Regions from separate parts of the Cobetia amphilecti genome, predicted to be linked through region 1. Evidence: predicted binding sites of a transcription regulator. Region 1 holds the regulator's gene; each other region holds the start of a gene.
The links. Region 1 encodes sigma-54, which starts transcription at its own class of promoters, with help from an activator protein. Its sites were predicted from a motif close to TGGCACNNNNNTTGCTNT; they were not measured.

Region 1 (5,778 bases):
TGGCGGCAAGACCGTGCGCGCCAGCATGCTGGCCGCCGAAGCGGTGCGCATCATGGAAGAAAACCGCATCAGCGTTCTGGTAGTCTGTGACGAGGATGAGCACCCCATCGGAGCCATCCATATGCACGGCCTGCTGGCCAGCGGCGTGATCTGAACTCCCGCGGGCGTTCGCTGTCTCTGTTCGACGGCAGATCGTCCCGGCAAGACGCCACCGCTCAACGCCCATCAGCGCCGTTCACAGGACAGCGTCAAGCATGCACGGAGTGCGAGGAGAAAGACCATGAGCGACACGAATTCCCTGAGCGAAGAATATCCGCAGGACATCATCGACCGCGCACGCCGCGTGCGTCTGCTGGCGCTGGATGTCGACGGCGTGCTCACCGACAACCGTCTGCACTACGATGCCAATGGCGTCGAGACCAAGTCCTTCCACGTCCAGGATGGCCATGGCCTCAAGCTGGTGCTGCGCAGTGGCGTTCGCGTTGCGCTGATCACCGGCCGCAGCTCGCCGATGGTCGAGCGTCGCGCCAAGGAACTGGGCATTCAGGATGTCATCCAGGGCCGTGAAGACAAGCTGGTCGCGCTGACCGACCTGTGCCGCGAGCACGGGATCGAGCTGGAAGAAGTCGCCTATTGCGGCGATGACCTGCCGGACCGCGAGGCCATTCGTCGTGTCGGTCTCGGCGTCAGCGTGCCCAACGCCATGGCCTACGTGATGAGCGAGGCCAACTGGGTCACCTCACGCCAGGGCGGCGATGGCGCCGTGCGCGAGCTCTGTGATCTGCTGCTCAAGGCACAGGGCCACTGGGCCTCGGTGCTGGATACCTACCTGCAGGAGTCGCGTCCCTGATGTTACGTCTGCCCCGCCCTTCTCCGCGTCTCTGGCTGATGCTGCTGTTGCTGCTCGTCGGTGGCGTGCTGGCGCTGATCGAGCAGCGCAACAGCCTGGAATCGACCGTCAATGTCGAGGTCGACAGCAGTGAGCCGGATTACTATCTCGACGGGGCAGACATGACACGCTTCGATACACGCGGCGTGGCGATCCAGTCCATGACCTCGCCGCATATCGAGCACACGCCAGGCGATGACGTGACCCGGGCGCAGACCCCGAAGATTCGCACCAACGACAGTGAAGACCGCCGCTGGTATGCCACGGGGGACAGTGGCGTGTTGAGCGCCGGCGGCGACACCTTCACCCTCGAGGGTGATGCCAGACTGCGCCAGCCCGATGACCGCTGGACCCTCGATACCGATGTCCTGCACTACAGCCGTGATCAGAATCGCGCCTGGAGTGACGTGCCGGTCGTGATCACCCAGAATGGCCAGCATGTCGAAAGCGACAGCTTCAGCGCCGACCTCTCCCAGGACTCCGCCGTGCTGCAGGGCCGTGTTCGCAGCGTCCTGCAACCCGGTACAGGCCAGAGCGAGGCCAGCAAGGAAGCCGAGCGCATCGACTCGGGCGCCGACAGCACCACCTCCGATGATGGGCGCGTCAACAGCACCTTCGAGGCAGCGCCTGCCAGCGGTGAATGAACCCGCCGGGCTGGCCGTCACGCCATGACCCGCGCCGCAACACCTTCCTCTCTGCCGCTCGATGGCATCATTGCTCGGGCGGCGACCCCGTCATGCCAAGGAGCCACCATGACTTCCACGACTCGCAAGCCCTTGACGGCCTGTCGCCAGACCCTCAACAGCGGTGTCATGGCGCTCTGCCTGGCACTGGGCATGTCCAGCTTCGCCCCGGCCGCCATGGCGCTGGACAGCGATGCCAGCCAGCCGATCAACATCGCCGCGGACGCCCTGTCGCTCGATGACAAGGCCGGTACCGCCACCTACACCGGCCAGGTGGAAATGCGCCAGGGCAGCATGAAACTCGATGCCAGCCGCGTCGATATCAGCCGCGCCGGCAGCGGCGAGATCTCGCTGGTCAAGGCCACCGGCAAGCGTGCCTACCTGGAACAGCAGCCCGCGCCCGACGAGAAGCTGGTCAAGGGCTGGGCCGACACCATCCGCTACCATGCACTGGAGCGCCGCGTGGAGCTGGTCGGCGACGCGCGTCTCGAAAAAGGCGATGACACCTTCGAAGGCGGCTACGTGGAGTACTTCCTCGACAAGCGCCAGGTGAACGCCAACAACAACAAGACGGCACAGCAGACCGAAGGCGGTCGCGTGCACATGACTCTGACGCCGCGCGGCGCCAATGCCAGCAAGGAAAACTGAGTCATGACTGCTGCTACTCCGCGTACGCTGAGCGCTCGCCATCTGGCCAAGGCCTACAAGGGCCGCAAGGTGGTCAAGGACATCTCGCTGGAGATCCGCCAGGGCGACATCGTCGGCCTGCTGGGTCCCAATGGCGCCGGCAAGACGACCTCGTTCTACATGATCGTCGGACTGGTGCGCGCCGATGCCGGCAACGTCTCCATCGATGACAAGGACCTCTCCGCTGCCGCCATGCATCAGCGCGCACGCGCCGGCATCGGCTATCTGCCGCAGGAGGCGTCGATCTTCCGCAAGCTGTCGGTGGCCGACAACATCATGGCGATCCTGGAGACCCGCAAGGACCTGGATCGCAATGGCCGCAAGGCACGCCTTGAAGAGTTGCTCGAGGAATTCAGCATCACGCACATCCGCGCCAGCGCCGGCATGAGCCTGTCCGGTGGTGAGCGTCGTCGGGTCGAGATCGCCCGGGCGCTTGCCACCGAGCCGGACTTCGTGCTGCTCGATGAGCCCTTCGCCGGCGTCGACCCCATCTCGGTGGGCGAGATCAAGAGCATCGTGCGCCAACTGCGCGATCGTGGCATCGGCGTGCTGATCACCGACCACAACGTGCGCGAGACGCTCGATATCTGTGACACCGCCTATATCGTCGGCGATGGCCAGATCATCGCCCACGGTGATGCGGACTCCATCCTGGCCAACCAGCAGGTGCGCGACGTCTACCTGGGCCACGAGTTCACGCTCTAGGGTCAGCGAATGCGCTGAGCCCACCGGAGGCGAAAGCTTCAAAAGCCGCTGCGTGATTTTATCGCGTAGCGGCTTTTTCATGTCTGACATCAGACGCATGCATGACGTCCATACCACCTTGGTGGAAACATGGCATGCAAGTTGCTTGAATATTCATGACAACCACTTGTCAGTGCCCCGAGTCACGGTATAGCGTAGTAGGCACGTTCCTTTGCCGTGAATTGACTGACTCCATGAAACCCACCCTGCAACTCCGCCTCGGCACCTCGCTGACCATGACGCCGCAGCTCCAGCAAGCGATCCAGCTGCTGCAGCTGTCGACGCTCGACCTGCGTCAGGAGATTCAGCAAGCCCTCGAGTCCAACCCCATGTTGGAGCTCGACGAGGACTACGAGTCGCTGGATGTCATCGAGACACAGGATTCGAGCGAGATCTCCACTGCCGACTCCTCGAGCGAGATTCCCGAGGAATACCCCCTCGACAGTGACTGGTCGGACCTCTACCAGGACCACGCCGGTAGCCTGACCAGCTCCGGCAGTGGCAGCGGGAGTGAAGAAGGGCCGGACTTCGATCGCAATACCAGCGTCGAGAGCCTGCAGGACCACCTGCGCTGGCAGCTGGCGATGACCGACCTCGATGGCCGTGAACGCCAGATGGCAGAGAGCCTGATCGATGCCGTCGACGGTGCCGGCTATCTGAGCCTGTCACTCGACGAACTGGTCGATGGCCTGCGCGGCCAGGGCCTGCCCGGCCTCAAGGCCTCCGAACTCGAGCAGGTATTGCTGCGTCTGCAGCAGTTCGACCCGACCGGCGTCTTCGCCCGTGATCTGCGCGAATGCCTGCTGCTGCAACTGGCACTGCTGCCGGATGATCTGCCGCTGCTGGCGCAGGCGCGCCGCCTGGTACGTCAATTCCTCGAGGCACTGGGCAACGATGACCGCAAGCTGCTCAAGCGCCGCCTGAGCCTCGACGATGACGAGCTGGATCACGTCATCCGCCTGGTGCGCGCGCTCGACCCGCGTCCGGCATCCGCCTGGGGCGAGCCCGCCAGCGATTACGTGATCCCTGACCTGCTGGTACGCCATACCCGCCACGGCTGGCAGGTCGAGCTCAACCCGGAAGCGCTGCCCAAGCTGCGCATCCAGCCGGAATACGCCGCGCTGATCAAGCGTGCCGACAAGTCCGCCGACAATACCTTCCTCAAGGACAACCTGCAGGAAGCCCGCTGGCTGATGAAGAGCCTGTCATCGCGCAATGACACCCTGCTCAAGGTCGGCCGCGAGATCATGGCGCGCCAGATCGACTTCCTCGAGCAAGGCGAGGAAGGCATGAAGCCGCTGATTCTGGCCAACATCGCCGAAGTGGTCGAGATGCATGAGTCGACCATCTCGCGGGTCACGACCCAGAAGTACATCCACACCCCGCGCGGCGTCTTCGAGCTCAAGTTCTTCTTCTCGAGCCAGGTCGGTGGCAGCGGCAGTGGCGACGCCCACTCAAGCACCGCCATTCGTGCCCGCATCCGCAAGCTGATCGCGGAAGAGCCGGCCCGCAAGCCTCTCTCCGACTCACGGCTGGTCGATCTGCTCGCCAGCGATGGCATCGAGGTCGCACGCCGTACCGTGGCCAAGTATCGCGAAGCGATGGGCATCCCCTCCTCCAGCGAGCGCAAGCGTCTGGCCTGACGCGTCACCTGCGGCTGCCATGCCCTGCTTTCACCTCCACAATGGCAGCCGCCGCCAACCTCAAGCGCTGGATTTTCCGCTCATCAGCCTCTGACTTCGCGGGTAGCGGTACGCCTGTCGTGCGCTCTGTCATGCCGTCAACCGCTCATCAATTGCCCGTCATGGGCCATGACGGCGCGCAGGATGACGGTAAAAAACCGCCTTTCCGGCAGCGTCATTCACCGTCAATCGCATGTTTTTAAAGTCACTTTTGCGCGTATTGCACCTGGATGACACCCGGAGAACCTCCCGGAACGCCGCTTGCTCGACGCAATCGAAGCGCCTGAAAGGCGACGTACATGCAGGGATTGGCGACGAAAACCCGCCTTCTTGCGCGTCTTTCACGCACCACCCACCAGACGTGCCCTTGAAGTCCACTCCGATACCCCTCACTGAGTTGAAGACAAGCACTGAGCCACGATGCAGCGCAGCGTTGATCTTTGCGCAAAGCTTGGGCATTGTCGGTACAGACGCTCACGACATCTGACGCCACTGGCAAGGGAGCGAAAACATCGCCAGACGGTGGCCGTCAAGCCTGTTGCAGAGCGTCCGATCAGGGTTTGCTCGTAGTCAAAAAGGGTTACAATTGAATGGCAACCCGCTGGATAAAGGAGCGTGTCCATGCAAGTGAATATCACCGGGCATCATGTGGAACTTACCGATCCTCTCCGCGATTACGTCAACGAGAAGCTCGCTCGCCTCGAACGGCATTACGACAACATCACCAATGTTCAGGTGACACTGTCGATCGAGAAGGAGCGCCAGCAGGCTGCCTGCACCTTGCACGCGGCAGGCGCTGACCTCCACGCCCTGGCAGAAGACCCCAACATGTACGCTGCCATCGACGCGCTCGCCGACAAGCTGGATCGCCAGCTGGTCAAACACAAGGAAAAGTCCCAGGCTCGCTCTCAGGGCACCGGGACCCGTTGACCTTCAGCCATGACACTTGATCAGATCCTTCCCCCCGAGCGCACGCTTTACGGTGTCCCCGGGGGGAGCAAGAAGCGGGTGCTTGAATTCTTCAGCACCTTCATCGCACAGAACATTCCCAGCCTGGATAGCCAGGAAGTCTTCTCGCGCCTGATCGGGCGCG
Region 2 (5,778 bases), 1.1 Mb from region 1:
GCCACCCATGGCGGATGACAGGGCGCGTTGGCGTGCTTGTTGATTGAGGGCGCGCTGAGCGCTCTCGAGGCTTGAGCTGAGCATCCTCATCCTTATTCGGTCGTGGCGGACCTTGCATGCAAGCTGCCGTCAGGTGGCAGGCGGATGATGCAGGTCCCGGTCGTCGCTGATTCTCGCGGTCTTTCGCGGTCTTTCGCGGTTAGGGCCGGGTCGGCGATCGACAGTCGTTCAGTGGGGGATTCATGACAGGCCAACCATCTTTGCATGCTGTTGATGACATTGCTGTTTTCACGCCCGGCGAGAAGAGGGGCGCGGTCAGGTCGCGCAGGCACTCATCAGCGCAGGCGGTTGACGTCAGTCATAATCTTCAAGGGTTGGCATGTCATGCTGAATCTTGCATGTGCGTTGCAGTCAGTGCGCCTTGATGAGGCGCGTCAGGGTGACCCATGAGGCATCAGGATGACCTCGGTCAGGCGTATCCGGCTTTCTCGTGGGTCATAATGACGCATTTTGATTGTGCGGCGCGTCATCCTGACGCCCTGGTGTCCTGAGCCCTGACGCGCTCAGCCCTGGCGCTGGAGGCGTTTATGGGGCCAGCCCGGGTCACGGCTTGTGGCGGACCCCGCTGTCATCATCTGACGCGGGAGCTGGCTCGCGCGAGTCTTCTGCTGGTATTGCTTGCGGGTCAGGCGACTCGACTATCTCGTCGCTGGGCGTCGCGTGTGACTCGCCCACTGGCACCTCACCGTCAGGCGCCTGCTCAGCGATCTGGTCGTCTGTCTCCTGCGCCGTATCCGCCGTGGGTGTCTCGCTTGCCTCATCAAGCTTTTCCAGGCCTTCTTCGACCTTGCGGGTCCAGCTGCGCAGCGTGTCGGCGACACCTTCGGCGAGCGGGCGCATCTGGGAGAAGTCCTGGTCGTAGTCATCCAGCCCATCGCGCACCGAGTGCTCGCCACCCATGAAGATACGTCGCAGCGCACGTTGGCGTAGCGTCGGGTCCACGCCGCTCTGCATGAAGGCGCTGATGTCGGCGTCTGGAGTCAGGGTGTCGGGGTCTGGCAGCTCGATGACTGGCGCTTCAGCGTTGTCAGCGTCTGCTGCCTGCTGATCGCTCTCGGTTGATGCCTGTTCTGCTGGCTGTTCGGCTGACTGCTCTGCTGCCGAGGAGGGGCTGTCGCCGCCCAGGGCTTCGTGCTGCGAGCCACTCGCTGCAGGGGCGTCAGCGCTGTGGTCAGAGGCGACTCCCACCTGTGACGGCGGGAGGCTGTCGCCCTTGGTCACCTCGGCGCTGTCCGGCTGTGCCAGTTGGTCTTCACGGCGGCTGTCGCCTTGCTTGCGGCGTGACCAGCGCGAGAACAGGCCTTCATTGGCAGGGCTTGCGTTATCGTCGTGCTGGCTCATGACGTGCTTTCCGTACCATCACCGGGCTGATGCGTCTTGTTGGGCGTCGCGGCGAGCTGCTCTGCCTGACTGGCGCGCCCGGCGCCCTTGCGTTTCTTCTTCTTGCCCTCGTCGAGTCGTTCGCCGTGACGCGCGAGGTAGGCTTCCAGCCACACCATCAAGGCAGGGGGCATCGGCACGTCCAGCACCAGCTGGTCGCCATCCATCCAATGCGATGCTACCTCCTGACAGGCCGTCACCACGCGGGGCTGCATGCCGTCGGCTTCGCGCTCGTCGCATTGGACGAACAGACGCGGCTGCTCACAGCGCAGGTTGTAGCGGTAATCGGTGCGCTCGGTGAGGTGAAGCTGCAGCGGCAGGATGCGGCGATGCGCTACTTCATCAGCGGTGGCAGGCTCTGCTACGTGCGATTCCGTCTCTGGCGTTGCAGAGGGCGAGAGGTCGGCAATCCGCCAGGTGTCGATGCTGAAACGCCCCAGCTTCTGCGTGGTGGGTGCCAGGGTGACGCTCAACCAGCGGGTGTCGTCACTGCGGGGAGGGATGGATTCAGACATGGCTTCCTTGTTCACTGCTGTACCCGCAAGCGGGTCTGAAAAGAATGCTGCGATGGTGCTAGTGTGCAAGATACATGCCGGCGCATGCGATATCAGGGTCACCGTGAGTCAGTGCGGGGACAGCTCTGCCATCAGGCTGGTACTCTACGGCGATTCAGCGCAAGAATTGCCATTCCAACCGGCTCGATCAGGGAGACCCGAGTTCATGATGCCCTCTGCACGGCCAGCGATCAGTCGCGCCACACTACCCACTACGCTGGACATCGAAGTCATGGATGAGCGCGGTGAGCGCCATCGGCAGTCCATTGCCGCCGAGCGCTCGCTGACCATCTATCTCAATCGTCGCGAGATCGTCACCTTGATGACCCTGGGTGCCGAACCTGAGGCGCTGGTGGCCGGTTATCTGCGCAATCAGGGCCTGCTGGGTGAGCTTGAGGACCTCGAGGCGCTGCAGGTGGACTGGGAAGTCGAGAGCGCCTCGGTGGTGACGCGTCATCTGCCCGAGGATATCGAGCAGCGCCTCGGCAAGCGCACCGTGACCACCGGCTGTGGGCAGGGCACGGTATTCGGCAATCTGCTGGAGCGTCAATCGCTGGCCGCGCTGGACGCAGGCCCCTTCAGTCAGGCCTTGTTGTATCGCCTGCTGGAGGCGCTGGCGGCGCACAACGCGACCTATCGCAAGGCCGGTGCGGTTCACGGTTGCGCCCTGTGTCGGGATGATGAAGTGCTGGCGTTCATCGAGGATGTCGGCCGCCACAACGCCGTCGATACGCTGGCGGGGCTGAGCTGGTTGGCGCCCTTGAGTGATGATGACAGTGATTATCAGGGGGCCAACATCTTCTACACCACCGGCCGCCTGACCTCCGAGATGGTACTGAAGGTGGCTCAGGCGGGGATCTCGGTGCTGGTCTCACGCTCCGGCGTCACGCAGAAGGGGGTGGAGCTGGCGGAACGCTTTGGCGTGTTGTTGATCGCGCGCGCCAAGGGGCGCCACTTCCAGGCGGTGGACCCTGCCGGGCGGCTGGTGCTGGACGCCATCCCGCCGCTGCGTGCCGGCGACGCTCTCAAGTCATCGCGCCATGATGCGTCAGGCAAGCCATCTTCAGCAGACGGCGCAGCCGGATATGACAAGGGGGCGCAGTGATGAGTCGTCTTTCTTCGCCGCTGGGCGTCATACCCTCACAGGGATTTTCCTCTGAACTCGGCGCGCCTTCAGGTGGCTCTGTCGCTGAGTCTTCAGGCGAGCCCCTGAATGCGGCCACCGGCCGGCAGGCTCCCGTCCCCCACGACAACCCCTTTCTGACGGTGCAGGAAGTCGCGCGCCTGCTGCACCTCAACGAGAAGAAGATCTATCAGCTGGCCAGTGACGGGACCATGCCGGCGACCAAGGTGACCGGCAAGTGGTTGTTTCCGCGGCGCCTGGTGGAGCAATGGATTCTCGAGTCCAGCCATCATGGTGTGCTGGCGGATCGCCTAATGATCACCGGCAGTGATGACCCGCTGCTGGCTGCGCTCTCCATGCGCCTCAATCAGCAGCATGCCGGTAGCTCCTTCTATGGCATGAGCGTCACCGGCACGCGTCTGGGGCTTGATCTGCTCAGCCAGGGGCGTGCTGACGTCTGCGCCATTCACTGGGGGCGCGCGGAGGAGGCGGCGCTGCGTCACCCGGCGCTGATTCGTGGTCACGATGGCTATCGCCAATGGGTGATGGTGCGGCTTGCGCGCCGTACCCAGGGGCTGATCATCCGCAATGATGATCGCCATCTGTCCATCGACCCAAGCGGCCTGTTCGGTTCGCAGCGGCGTTGGGCGGTGCGACAGGAGGGGGCGGGTTCGCAGCGCTTCCTGCAGGAGTGGCTGTCCGGCCATCAGATGCGTGCCGAGCAGCTCAATACCCTGGCGATCGCCTATTCCGAGCGTGAAGTGGCCTCGATGGTGGCGCGGGGCGAGGTGGACGTCGGCCCCGGTACGCTGTCGGCCGCCAATGAGTTCGGCCTCGGCTTCGTTCCGGTCTGTGAAGAGGCCTTCGATCTGGTGGTGCCGCGCAATGTCTATTTCCGCGATCTCTTCCAGGGATTGCTGGACTATCTGGCCACGCCGAATGGCATCCAGCTGGCGCAATCCCTCGGCGGCTATGATCTGCGCGAATGCGGTCAGTTGATCTGGCGCGGCGATGCCGCACAGCACGATTGAAGTGCTCGGTACGCTGAACACCCAGCGGATGCTGGCGGTCAGGACTCGGCGCAAGGCATGAGCGTCTTTGCGACATCCAAAAAATCGCCCATTAGCGCATGGCTAGTGGGCGATTTTTTTATTGCGGGCTGACGGCGAGCATGGTCAAGCAAGTCGTTGTTTTGAATGGACCGGCCAGGTGACGCTCGCGTGAAGGCTATCTTTACGGTTTAGCTTCCCGCCAGCGCGTTACGTGCCTATCTCACTTCAACACAGCCCGGCTCACTTCAAATCGGCTCAGCTCAGATCCGAATCATTGCGAGTGCACACCGACAGCACGATGGCATCTTCTTCGCTGGTAGAAACCAGGGCGTGACCCATGTCGGAGTCGAAATAGATGCTGTCCCCTTCGCCCAGCGGCAAGGGTTCATAGAATTCCGAATAGAGCAGAATGCTGCCCGCCAAGACCATCAGGAACTCCTCGCCGTCGTGACGCACCCAGTCGGGGAAGTCATCGAAGCTGCGCGCACGCACGCGAGTCTTGAAAGGAATCATGCGTTTCTGCGCCAGCTGCCACGACAGCAGCTCGTGCTCATAGGTCGGTGTCGGGTGGGACTTGCCATCACCGACGCGCGTCAGGTCGCGACGCCCGAGAGTGCCACTCTGGCGCTTGGGCGGGCTCAGCAACTGCGGCAGGTCGATGTTGAGACCATGAATCAGCTTCTGGACCGCCGTGAAGGTCGGCGAGATCTGCTCATTCTCGATCTTGGACAATGTCGAGCGTGCCAGTCCCGTGCGCTGGCTGACATCTTCCAGCGTCCAATGATGGGAGAGGCGGATCTGCTTCACGCGTTCGCCAAGCTTCAGGGGCTCAACGAAGGGTTTGCGACCGGAGGCGATCCGGACGGCGGCGTCCTTGTCTGTCGGTGTGCTCATGAGAGTAGCTTCGCTATGGGCGTGATATTGGCGGCGCACGACATCGGGAGTCGCAGTGCTGTCAGCTGGCGATAAAGTTTACTATCGGAAACTTTATCGCCAGCTTATCACAGCATGGCAAGTGCGCATCATCCCGACACGTAGCCAACATGGCAGTCCGCGACATGGCTGTTCGCGATACCTAAGGCTCGCTGGTACTCCCTTGATGCAGCGACAGGTTTCCTGGCTGCGGGAAACCTGTCGTGAGGTGTGATGTGCGCCAGGAGTGAAAGTCACCGGTGCGGGGGATGCCCAGCGCTAGAACAGCCGGGCACTAGAACAGCCAGGCGCTAGAATAGCGGGTGATCACGCTCATCCTCGGCGGGCTTGGAAAGCGGCGGCTGTACGCTGTCTGGTGTGCCAGAGGCGGAGCGGGGTGGTAGGGCATCCACGGTGGGAGGCGCGAGATCGAGCTGGTCTGGTTCGGGTTTCTTTGACTCGGGTCGCTCTGACGTGGGTTGCTCAGAAGCCGGTGGCTCTGAAGGGAGCTGGGCTGATGGGTGCTGGCTGCCGGCACGTGCATCGAGGCCATCCTGCATCGGCAAGCCCGCCAGCGCCTTGAGATGCGCCTCGGTGCTGCGCCCTAGCGCCTCCAGGCAATACCCGCCCTCCAGCACGGAGACGATACGCCCGTGGCAGTGACGCCGCGCGACATCCATCGCCAGTAGGGTGACCC
Region 3 (5,778 bases), 370 kb from region 1:
CTATCCGGACCGCGTGCTGATGGCGTTGGCGCCGCTGGCGGTGCTGCCCCAGCATCAGCGTCACGGCATCGGCAAGCGGCTGGTGATCTCGGCAGTCAAGCGCTGTCGGCTGCTGGGGGCGGGGGCCGTGGTGGCGGCAGGCCATGCGGATTTCTATACCCATCTGGGCTTTCATCCGGCGTGTCATTACGGGCTCTACTGCCATCATGACGACGTGCCGGGTTCCTTCGTCGCCTTCGAGCTGCTGCCGGACTATCTGGAGGGGCTGGGCGGTGAAGTGCAGTTTCCCGATACCTTCTCTGAGCTGGGTATTTGATCAGCAACAGGCAACTCGGCGTTGCGTGACCCTTGAAACGGCAAGGCTCCCGCTCCATGTCATGGGTAACACCACGTGGCAGCCTGCGTGAGATGGCAGCTGTCGCGTCATTCCGACCGATGATTCAAGGAGAGACATCATGAAGCTCAAGACTCTGGGTAGTTCGCTGATGATTGCCATGCTCGGTCTCGGTGGCCTGTCGCTCGCCGGTTGCGAGGACGAAGGCCCGATGGAGAAGGCCGGTGAGAAGATGGACAACGCCGTCGAGGAAGCCGGTGATAGCGTCGAGAACGCCACCGATAGCTGAGGCTCGGCTGTCAGCGCCGCGATGAATCGCCGCTGACCTGAGCTGTCGACAGACACAAGAAGGCCCCGCCTCCCATGAGGTGGGGCCTTCTTGTGTCTGGCTAGGGGAGAAAGCAATCCGCTTATGCCGAGGCGGGCTGCTGCTCGCTCTGTTGCTTGCGGTCCGCGACGGCGGCGTCGTAGGCGCGGCTTTCCTCGGCTTCGGTGGCGGCGCTGAAACGCACCAGCAGCGCGAACAGCGAGATCACGATCACGCCCATGCCCAGGTACATCAGGCCTTCCTGGTAGGTCAGCTCCTCACTGCGGAACAGGAAGCCCGCGGCGACCGCGCCCGCGTTGCCGCCCGCACCGACGATACCGGCGACCGCGCCGAGTGCCTTGCGATTGACGAAGGGCACGATACCGAAGGTCGCGCCTTCCGCCATCTGCACGAAGAGGCTGAAGACCAGCATGATGCCGATGGCCACCGCGAGGGTTTCCATCTGGGCGAAGCCGACCAGCGCCACGCCTTCACACAGCAGCGCGATGAACAGCCAGCGCACGCGGCCCTTGAGGCCGGACTGGCGGGCGAAGAGATCAGAAAACACGCCGCCCAGGGTGCGGGCGAACAGGTTCATCAGGCCGAACAGCCCTGCGATGAGACCGGCGGTGGCGAGGTCGAGATCGAAGTGATCGAAGAAGTAGATGGCGGCGACGTTGTTGATGGTCAGCTCGACCCCGAAGCAGGCGCCATAGACGAGGAACAGGGCCCAGACGCGGATGTCGCGTGCTGCCGCGCCGAAGGTGGCGCGCATGCTGTATTCCTTCTCGGCCTTGGGCAGCTCACCGCGCTCACGCAGCTCGCTGAAGTTGCCGTCCGGCGCATCCTGGGTGAAGAAGTAGTAGGCGATACCGGTCAGGAACAGCACGATGCCCGGCACGACCATCGCCAGACGCCAGCCCAGGGTCTGCTCGACGCCCAGCATCAGCAGGCCGGCCATCACCAGCGGCATCAGCATCTGGGTGGTGCCGCCGCCCAGGTTGCCCCAGCCCGCGGTGGTGGCGTTGGCGGTGCCGACCACGTTGGGGCCGAACATCACGGAGGTGTGGTACTGGGTGATGACGAAGGAGGCGCCGATGGCACCGATGGCCAGGCGGGCCAGGAAGAAGGATTCGAAGCTGTCGGCGAAGCCGATGCACATCACCGGCAGCGAGCCGAGGCACAGCAGCCAGGTGTAGGCCTTGCGTGGCCCGATGCGATCACACAGCACGCCGATGGCGAGACGCACGATCACCGTGATGGCGACGGAGGCGATGATGGTGTTGCCGATCTGGGTCTTGGTCAGGCCGAGGTCGTCACGCACCACGGCCATCAGCGGCGCGATGCCGAACCAGCCGAAGAAGCAGACGTGGAAGGCGAACCACGACATGTGGAAGGCGCGCATTTGCGGGGTGTTGAAGCTGAACAGCCGGATGCGGCTGGCCTTGTTGCGGATATCCATGAGTGGGCTCCTGATTCAGCGTCGGTGCCGGGCACGAAGTCAGGTGTGCTCGGCGAGTGGTCGAACGGCTGTGAATGAACGACAGCAAGGGCGCCTCGTCATTGAGGGGCCTGGTTCGACGCACTCGTACTCCGAAGAGCCTGGTCCACGTCATGGATAGCGATGGCAGCAGTCGGTGATGCCATGGTTGCCGGCAGCAGAGCGTCTGTGCGGCAAGTGACAGGAACAAAGCAAGTAGCGCGCCAGTTGCGGGGGTGTGGGCGGGACAAGTCCCAGAAGATCAATGGCTTGGCGAGGGCAATAGGTTGGCATGCGCAGGCGGTGCCCCGGGCTGGGTGCGCGCTCGATGCGCGCTGGCGGTGCGTCATCGAGGCGCGAGGTACCAGTCTGGCGCACGCGAATGGCGCTGGGAGGGTCGGGCAGGCGCGTGCCTCATTGCAGTGCAGCGACGCTTTCGGCTCGGCCGCTCTGAAGGCCCTTGGCCGCAGGGTTGCACCAGATTGCGGCACGAATCCTGCTTGGGTGTACGGCAAGTCTCATGCCCGACCCAAGGAAACCTGACATGCCCGTGACCGTGCTGATCGTCGATGTCCGCAGTGAGCGCTCCGCCGCGCTGGAGCAGGCGCTATTGAGCGCCGGCTTCGAGGTGGCGCTGCGCGTTGACGAGCACGAGGACCTGCACGCGCTGGTCGAGCAGCATCAGCCCGATGCGGTGATCATCGACGCCGACCTGCCCAGCCGCGACACCCTGGAGCATCTCGGCCAGCTGGGGCGACGCTATCCCAAGCCGATGATCATGCTGGCCAGTGAAGATGCCCCGGACCTCGTGCGTGAGGCGGCCGGCGCCGGTGTCTCGGCCTATGTGGTGGACCACGTCATGCCAGCGATGGTGCGCAGCATGGTCGAGGTCGCCATCACCAGCTTCGAGGCGCACCGTGCGCTCAAGGGGGAGCTCAACCGTACCCAGACCACATTGGTGCAGCGGCGCAGCGTCGATCGTGCCAAGGCCGTGGTGATGGAGACGCGTGGGCTCAGTGAAGATGCCGCCTACCAATACCTGCGCAAGACCGCCATGAACCGGCGCCTGGCCCTGCATGAGCTGGCCGATGAGCTGCTCAAGGCCGCGCGTCGGCGCTGAGCCGGTCGCCGTACTGTCCTTCTCTCTCGATCGTTCAAGAGGTGTGCGTGATGCCCACAGATGTACCCCTGAATGGCCATCAGCTGACGCTGGGCCTGATGCCACTCAATGATGCCGCGCCCTTCGTGGTCGCTGAGCAGTTGGGGCTTTTCCGCGAGGAGGGGCTGGCGGTGACACTCAAGTGGCAACCCTCGTGGGCGGCGTTGCGTGATGACCTGCAGACCGGTGTGCTGCAGGGTGCGCAGATGCTGGCGCTGATGCCGCTGACCTCGACTCTGGGCCTGGATGGCCGCGCCACGCCGGTGATCAGTGCCATGACGCTCAATCTGGGCGGCAACTCCATCACGCTGTCGCGCGCGCTGATGGCCACCCTCGGCGAGGACGGCCACGACCTATCCAGTCCGTTGCAGGTCGCGAAGGCGCTGGCGGCGCATGTGCGCGAGCGCAAGCAGCGCGGTGAGCCGCTGCTCAAGCTGGCCAGCGTGCACCCGTTCTCCTCGCACCGTTATCTGTTGCGTTACTGGCTGGCGGCGGGCGGCATCAATCCGGACCGCGACGTCGAGATGCGCGCCGTGGCGCCGCCGCTGATGGCGGCGCAGCTGGCCAGCGGTGCGCTGGATGGCTTCTGTGTCGGTGAGCCCTGGAACAGCCTGGCGGCGGCGCAGGGCATGGGGCAGGTGGTGGCGGGCAGTCACGATATCTGGCGCTTCGGGCAGGAAAAGGTGCTGGGCGTGCGCGAGGACTGGGCGGAGCAGCATCCGCTGGCGCATCAGGCGCTGATTCGCGCGCTGCTCAATGCCTGCGCCTGGCTGGACCGCCCCGGCAATCGGGCCAGAGCCGCCGAGTGGCTGCACGACGAGGGCATGCCGGAGGTGCCGATGAGCGTGGTGACGCGCGGGCTGGAAGACGTCGATGTCGAGCAGTCGGTGGACGACTTCCAGCAGCACAATCCCGGCTGGACCATCTTCCATCGCTATGCGGCCAACTTCCCGTGGCGTTCCCAGACCCGCTGGTACATCGCCCAGATGCAGCGCTGGGGGCATCTGCAGGGCTTCAATGACGAGGATCTCGAGGCGACGCTGACACGCTGTGTGCGCCCGGACCTCTACCGCACGGCGGCCCGCAAGCTGGGCATGGTGGTGCCGGTGGCGGATGAGCGCAGTGAAGGCACGCATCCGGCACCCTGGTGGCTGAGCGGCGAGGCAGGCCAGGTGCCGATGCCGGCGGATGGCTTCATCGATGGCGCGGTCTTCGAATGATGTCGCAGGCGCGGTTCTTGCCGATCCGCGCTGGCGCGGGATTGCACAGCACTTGCAGAGTCGCCATCTCCTTTGCCGGATGACAGGGCAAACCTGACGGCTCAGACATGTTGGCAGTGCGGTTGTGATATTCTCATCGCACTGCCAGCACCGAGTCAGGGGATCGCATGACCACTCGCAAGTCTCAGATTCGCAAGGATAATGTCGGCCGCATCCTGCTCGCCGCCGAAAAGATCTTCGCTCTCAAGGGCTATGTCGGCGCCAGCATGGTCGATATTGCCGCCGAGGTAGAGCTGCCCAAGTCCAATTTGCATTACTACTTCAGCACCAAGGAAGCGCTGTATCGCGCGGTGCTCGATGGCCTGTTGGCGCTGTGGAAGGAAGATGCGCTGTGCTTCGAGGCCTACGACGACCCGCAGCTGGTGCTCTCCACCTACATTCGCGCCAAGATGATGCACTCGCGCCAGCGCCCCTATGGCTCCAAGGTGTGGGCCAGCGAGATCATGCAGGGTGCGCCGGTGCTGGGCGAAGAGCTGACGGTGTGGCTCGACGAGTGGGCCGAGATGAAGAAGTCACGCCTGCGCCAGTGGATCGGCGAGGGCCGCATCGACAACGTCGATGCCTCCGCCTACCTGTACATGATCTGGGCCAGCACCCAGCACTATGCCGACTTCGATCATCAGATCGCGGTGCTCAATCAGGGCAAGGCGCTGAGTGATCGGGAATTCGAGCAGGCGGTGCAGAACGTGACGCGGGTGCTGCTGAAGGGGGTCGGTTTGTCCGCCTGAGTCAGCAGGTGACTTCATGGTTTTATTGTCCTTAAGCTAATTATGGTCATCATTGGTGGGCCATAAAGCCAATCAAAAAGGGGCTGCCATTGCTGGCAGCCCCTTTTCCATTCTCATCTATTGCTAGCTGTTTCCCGGGATCAGAGGAGCACCTGACGATCAGGCCGCGCGATGCGGATTGCGTGGGTCCTCCATCCAGTTCATGTACGGCTTGCCGGTGTCCTGCACTTCCATGGTGATGCAGTCCTCGACCGGGCAGGTGATCTCGCACAGGTTGCAGCCTACGCAGTCGGCGTCCTTCACCTCATAGCGGGCGGTGCCGTTGTCCTTGGCCAGATGCATGATGGCCTGGTGCGAGGTGTCCTCGCAGGCGATGTAGCAGCGTCCGCAGCCGATGCACTTGTCCTGGTCGATGCGGGCGATCACCTGATAGTTCATGTCCAGCTGCTTCCAGTCGGTGGTGTTGGGCACCGCCGCGCGCGAGAACTCG
Region 4 (5,778 bases), 760 kb from region 1:
GCCAATAGAGAATATCGAATTCGAGGGGCCACGCCCCGGGAGGCCATCAGGTGAGCAGTCTGACCACAACCGAAGTCATCGACGTCCATCACTGGAACGATTCGCTGTTCAGCTTCCGCACTCAGCGTGAAGACAGCCTGCGCTTCAAGAACGGCCAGTTCGTGATGATCGGCCTGGAAGTCGAAGGCAAGCCGCTGATGCGCGCCTACTCGATCGCCAGCCCGAACTACGAGGAGCACCTCGAGTTCTTCTCCATCAAGGTGCAGGACGGCCCGCTGACCTCACGCCTGCAGCACCTGCAGCCGGGCGATCAGATCATGGTCTCTCGCAAGCCGACAGGCACGCTGGTACTGGACGACCTGCTGCCGGGCGAGAACCTTTACCTGTTCTCCACAGGCACCGGTCTGGCGCCGTTCCTGAGCGTCATCCAGGATCCGGAAACCTATGAGCGCTATGACAAGATCATCCTGATGCACGGCGTGCGCCATGTCTCCGAGCTGGCCTATGCCGACATGATCGCGGAAGAGCTGCCCAAGCACGAGTATCTGGGCGAAGAGATCGCCGAGAAGCTGATCTACTACCCGACCGTGACGCGCGAGGAGTTCCGCAACCAGGGCCGCATCACGGATCTGGTCGAGAACGGCAAGCTGTTCGAGGATATCGGCCTGCCGCCGCTGGACCCGAAGCGCGACCGCGCCATGATCTGTGGCAGCCCGGCGATGCTCGACGACATCAGTGCCATGCTGGATGCGCGCGGCTTCGCCATCTCGCCGAAGATGGGCGTGCCGGGTGACTACGTGATCGAGCGTGCCTTCGTCGAGAAGTGATCCGCGCGCATCACGCATGAACGGCAAGTGCTGAAACGAAAAAACCGCAGGCCGATGGCCTGCGGTTTTTTCGTGTGCTCATGTCACCCGTCGGGGCAGCACGTCAGTGCCAGGGGCTTGCGCCAGAGGCTCAGACGGCGTCCTTGCCGGTCTCGCCGGTACGGATGCGAATGACCTGCTCCAGCGGCGAGACGAAGATCTTGCCGTCGCCGATCTTGCCGGTGTTGGCGACATTGGTGATCGCCTCGATCACGGAATCGATCATGGCGTCATCCACCGCGACTTCCAGCTTCACCTTGGGAAGGAAGTCGACCACGTACTCGGCACCCCGATACAGCTCGGTGTGGCCCTTCTGGCGGCCGAATCCCTTGACCTCGGTCACGGTGATACCCTGCACGCCAATCTCCGACAGGGATTCGCGCACGTCGTCGAGCTTGAATGGCTTGATGATGGCAGTGACCAGTTTCATCGTGTCTCTCCTTGGGTGATGGTGCGGGTAACGAGGCCTGCTCGTCACGCCGGTCTCTGACTCAAGCATACACCGCTTATCCAGTCAGGAAAAAAGACTCCCGCCAGGTGGCGGGAGTCTTGATGCTGCAGGTGCTGTCGCGTCCAGGCTTACTTGCGGCTGGAGGTGAATTCCGGATAGGCCTCCATACCACATTCGGCCAGATCCACACCTTCGTACTCTTCTTCCTCGCTGACGCGAATCCCAATGATGGCCTTGATGATCAGCCACACCACGAAGCTTGCGATGAACACCCAGGCGAAGATGGAGGCGGCGCCCAGCAGCTGTGCGGAGAAGGTGGCATCGTCATTGGTCAGCGGCACGGCCAGCAGACCCCAGAGACCGACCACACCGTGCACGGAGATGGCGCCGACCGGATCATCGATCTTCAGCTTGTCGAGACCGACGATGGAGAACACGACCAGCAGACCGCCGACGGCACCGATCAGGGTGGCAGCACCGACGCTCGGTGCCAGCGGACCCGCAGTGATGGCGACCAGGCCAGCCAGTGCGCCGTTGAGGGCCATGGTCAGGTCAGCCTTGCGGAACCACAGACGTGCGAGGATCAGCGCGGCGATGACACCACCACAGGCAGCGGCATTGGTGTTGACGAAGACCTGAGCGACCGCGTTGGCCTCATCGATGTTGGACAGCACCAGCTCGGAGCCGCCGTTGAAGCCCAACCATCCCAGCCACAGGATGAAGGTACCCAGCGTGGCCAGCGGCAGGTTGGCGCCCGGGATGGCATTGATCTCGCCATTCTTGCCGTACTTGCCCTTGCGAGCGCCCAGCAGCAGCACGCCTGCCAGTGCGGCGGAAGCGCCGGACATGTGCACGATGCCGGAGCCGGCGAAGTCGCTGAAGCCCGCTGCGCTCAGGAAGCCGCCACCCCAGGTCCAGTAACCCTGCACCGGATAGATGACGCCGGTCATGACCACGGCGAAGGCCAGGAAGGCCCACAGCTTCATGCGCTCGGCGACCGCACCGGAGACGATGGACATGGCGGTAGCCACGAACACCACCTGGAAGAAGAAGTCGGAACGTGCGCTGTAGTAGATGTCGCCACCGGAAGCGAGCGCTTCCTCAGCGGTATTCTCGGCACCGATCAGGAAGCCCAGGCTCGGCAGGAAGCCGCCTTCGGCGCTCGAGTACATGATGTGGTAACCGACGACCATGTACATGGTGCAGGCGATGGCGAACAGCGCCACGTTCTTGGTCAGGATCTCGGTGGTGTTCTTGGCGCGGACCAGACCGGCCTCGAGCATGGCAAAGCCGGCTGCCATCCATAGCACCAGGGCGCCACAGACCAGGAAGTAGAAGGTATCAAGTGCGTACTTGACCTCGATGATCTCGTTCATGCGGGGTTCTCCTTGTTATTGTGCGCGGGGCTCAGACAGCGTCGGCGCCGCGTTCACCGGTGCGGATACGGATGACATCATCCAGCGGAGTGACGAACAGCTTGCCGTCGCCGATCTTGCCGCTGTTGGCCGCCTGGGTGATGGCGTCCAGTACCGATTCCACACTGCTGTCATCGACAGCCACTTCAATCTTGACCTTGGGAAGGAAGTCGACGACGTACTCGGCACCGCGATACAGCTCGGTGTGCCCCTTCTGACGTCCGAAGCCCTTCACTTCGGTGACGGTAATCCCCTGCACGCCGTTGTCGGCCAGTGCTTCTCGCACGTCGTCCAACTTGAAGGGTTTGATGATGGCGGTGATCAGTTTCATGTGCTGCCCCCGTTCGCTACCGGAATGATCATTCTTGTTAAGCATGGCCAGTCAGATGAGCTGGCGGCCTGTTCCTGACAAGTGCATCGCACGAGATGTGCCATGCGGCTGAAAATCCTTGTAACTCATCTGGTTATCGAAGGATGGCTGACAGTCTTTCGGCCCGCGCAAAGATGGCTGAATCCGAAGGTCACCTGGCGTGCACCGTAATGGTGCTGTTTCTGCGCCTTTGGGTGTGGGGGCAAGTGCTAATGTGGTGCAGGTGTGTGCCTGCCGATGAGGATTGTCTGGTGCAGGACGATGCGGGGCATGCACCCGACTCCAGGGTTGCGTATCCTTGCAGCAGGACACGACGGCCCCATGTACAGGGGTGTCATCATTTTCTGACCGGCAGTCCGCACGACGCGGCCGCCGGCCCGCAACGGCTGAGGTGCAGCATGTTCAAGAATGACGTCATCGGGCGTATGGCCCAGCAGATCGGTGAGCGCCTGCAAGATGCCTCGCATGGCCCGGAAGAGCTGCAGAAGTCCGTGCAAGGCGTGATGCGCGGTGCATTCGACCGCATGGAACTGGTCTCGCGTGAAGACTTCGACATCATGATGGATGTGCTGACGCGTACGCGCAGCCGCGTCGAGTCGCTGGAAAAGCAGGTCATCGCCCTCGAGGCACTGCTGGAGAAGCAGGGGCTGGTGGCGGGCAATGCACCGGCTGCCGAGCCCGCCACGCCAGTGGATGACGAGGGGGAAGCCGCGGTAGCGAAGCGTGAAGCCGCCAGTCACGCCGCGGAGATCGAGCGCCAGCGCGACGCCTGATCCCGTCAGGTGACGGCTGAACCAAAACCGCCACGCCCTTTCGGGGCGTGGCGGTTTTTTGCGTCATGGGCGCCGCTGATTCTGAGGGGAGGCCTCAGGCAGTCTGGGGACGAGTGCCCAGCATCCAGCGCACCAGACCTACCACTGAGGCGATGATCCAGAAGATCTCGATCACGAAGCTGGCGAGGTTGAAATTGATGCACAGGCTGATCAACAGCAGGATCGCCCCGCTCAGATTCATCAGGTTGTAGGTCAGGCTGCGGGCATCGAGTCTGCCTATCTGCAGCAGGAAGAAGGCGCCGACGACCAGAGTGGTGCCTAGCATGCCGATCACATCCGCCAGGGATGCCAGCGGGGCAAGCATGTCTTGCATGGGTAGTGCTCCTGAAACAAGCCGAAGTCGTCCTGAATGGCTGGCCCTTTCCGTGGGTTGGACGATTCTCTGCCGCGCAGCGGCGGCGTTCCGTGAGACAGCTTGGCGGTCATCCCGGCAAGGCCGGGACAACCGATCAAATATACAGCAGTCCCCGTCCGGCGGCACTCTTGTTGCTCTCTCGAGGACGCTATCGCCCCTGTATGAGCACTTTCTTGGTGCAGGCAGGTATCGAGCCGGCCTCACACCATGTCCATGTGACGAATGGTGGCGCTGAAATGCGCCAAAACAGGCGCTTATGCGTGGAAAATGCTGCCAAAACCGCTACTTTTAACTCGCCGCGTGCGTTTGTCGGCAATGCCGGCAGCGTAAGCATCATGCCGGTGAGCGATCCGCAGCCGCAGATGCAGATGCAGATGCAGATGCAGGGCACCAGACGCTCTCAATCACCAAGCAGCCGTAAGCCGTCACCCAGCGCCAGGTCCTCAGGCACCAACCCCCGGCATCAACGACCCGATGCTCGTGCAAAGTCCTCGAACGCAGCGCATGCACCTTCTCTGACTCCTCTCCGCCAGGCGCCTCATGAGCTCCTCTGGCTCACTCTGATCTCTGACATGGCTTTCATCACTCGGCTGAGTCGATCGTTCAAGCACCCTGCCTGCAGTTATTGAGTTTAATTTCTGTTGGTTGGTGCTTGTGAGTTGAGGTCGGGCTGTGGGTGTCCTGGTCCGACGTTGGCTCGCTTGATCATCGATGGCATCAGTACCTTGAATGATGAAGTTTTGAGCGCTCAAAAAATGTCCACAAGCGATGATTATGTAATGTTATCCACAGCCTGTCTTTTTGTTACGTATTCAGTAATTGCATGAGTCTGGGGCGTAAAGAAATTTACGTTATAGGCGCGAGAATCGTCACCTGAACACGCATTTTCAGGTGACTGCATGGCAGTGTCGTAGTGGTGTGCGAAGCCTTGCGGCAATTGTCGAGCGCCCGAGCGTTGAGGCGCTCGCCTTCTGGGGAGTATGAGGTTTGCCATGCTGGGAGGGTTGGCAGCGGTGTGTGCCTTCGCGCTCATGGCAGGCCAGTGCCTGCTCCGATTGCGCCGTGCAACTGAGAGGCGGCATCACGCAGGGAAGGCTCATGTCATTGGCAATGTTGCGCACGCGCGCGTCACTTGGTCTCGAGGCACCGGAAGTTCAGGTGGAGGTACACCTTTCCAACGGCTTGCCGGGGCTGTCCATCGTCGGCTTGCCGGAAGCGGCGGTGAAGGAGAGTCGCGAGCGGGTGCGCAGTGCGCTGCTCAATGCCGGCTTCGAGTTTCCGGCGCGCCGTATCACCCTCAATCTGGCGCCAGCGGACCTCCCCAAGGAAGGCGGACGCTTCGATCTGCCCATCGCGCTGGGGATTCTGGTTGCCTCCGGGCAGATACCGGAAGAGGCCGTGGCAGCGATGGAGTGCCTTGGCGAGCTGGCGCTGGATGGCAGCATCCGTGCCGTGACCGGCGTGCTGCCAGCCGCACTCTGCTGTCGC

Region 2: the regulator sigma-54 is predicted to act here: its motif matches at 2,018-2,035, upstream of R1T44_RS09950 (DUF3305 domain-containing protein).
Region 3: the regulator sigma-54 is predicted to act here: its motif matches at 2,331-2,348, upstream of R1T44_RS03640 (NarK family nitrate/nitrite MFS transporter).
Region 4: the regulator sigma-54 is predicted to act here: its motif matches at 3,149-3,166, upstream of R1T44_RS01880 (P-II family nitrogen regulator).

What each region holds. Positions count from the first base shown of each region.
Region 1 covers NZ_CP136695.1:1,181,833-1,187,610, reverse strand. The annotation lists gene R1T44_RS05070 (KpsF/GutQ family sugar-phosphate isomerase) at 1-154, shown strand, start outside; gene R1T44_RS05065 (KdsC family phosphatase) at 281-850, shown strand; gene lptC (LPS export ABC transporter periplasmic protein LptC) at 850-1,533, shown strand; gene lptA (lipopolysaccharide transport periplasmic protein LptA) at 1,642-2,220, shown strand; gene lptB (LPS export ABC transporter ATP-binding protein) at 2,224-2,964, shown strand; gene R1T44_RS05045 (RNA polymerase factor sigma-54) at 3,198-4,646, shown strand; gene hpf (ribosome hibernation-promoting factor, HPF/YfiA family) at 5,307-5,615, shown strand; gene R1T44_RS05035 (PTS sugar transporter subunit IIA) at 5,625-5,778, shown strand, end outside.
Region 2 covers NZ_CP136695.1:2,318,847-2,324,624, forward strand. The annotation lists gene R1T44_RS09940 (4Fe-4S dicluster domain-containing protein) at 1-84, opposite strand, end outside; gene R1T44_RS09945 (DUF3306 domain-containing protein) at 604-1,401, opposite strand; gene R1T44_RS09950 (DUF3305 domain-containing protein) at 1,398-1,955, opposite strand; gene R1T44_RS09955 (formate dehydrogenase accessory sulfurtransferase FdhD) at 2,164-3,099, shown strand; gene R1T44_RS09960 (helix-turn-helix transcriptional regulator) at 3,099-4,148, shown strand; gene R1T44_RS09965 (helix-turn-helix domain-containing protein) at 4,425-5,063, opposite strand; partial or broken gene R1T44_RS09970 (histone deacetylase family protein) at 5,636-5,778, opposite strand, start outside.
Region 3 covers NZ_CP136695.1:816,740-822,517, forward strand. The annotation lists gene R1T44_RS03630 (GNAT family N-acetyltransferase) at 1-316, shown strand, start outside; gene R1T44_RS03635 (hypothetical protein) at 456-623, shown strand; gene R1T44_RS03640 (NarK family nitrate/nitrite MFS transporter) at 745-2,103, opposite strand; gene R1T44_RS03645 (ANTAR domain-containing response regulator) at 2,666-3,241, shown strand; gene R1T44_RS03650 (CmpA/NrtA family ABC transporter substrate-binding protein) at 3,292-4,500, shown strand; gene R1T44_RS03655 (TetR/AcrR family transcriptional regulator) at 4,668-5,288, shown strand; gene preA (NAD-dependent dihydropyrimidine dehydrogenase subunit PreA) at 5,448-5,778, opposite strand, start outside.
Region 4 covers NZ_CP136695.1:421,210-426,987, forward strand. The annotation lists gene R1T44_RS01865 (ferredoxin--NADP reductase) at 51-827, shown strand; gene glnK (P-II family nitrogen regulator) at 958-1,296, opposite strand; gene R1T44_RS01875 (ammonium transporter) at 1,446-2,693, opposite strand; gene R1T44_RS01880 (P-II family nitrogen regulator) at 2,725-3,063, opposite strand; gene R1T44_RS01885 (accessory factor UbiK family protein) at 3,501-3,875, shown strand; gene R1T44_RS01890 (CBU_0592 family membrane protein) at 3,970-4,248, opposite strand; partial or broken gene R1T44_RS01895 (YifB family Mg chelatase-like AAA ATPase) at 5,389-5,778, shown strand, end outside.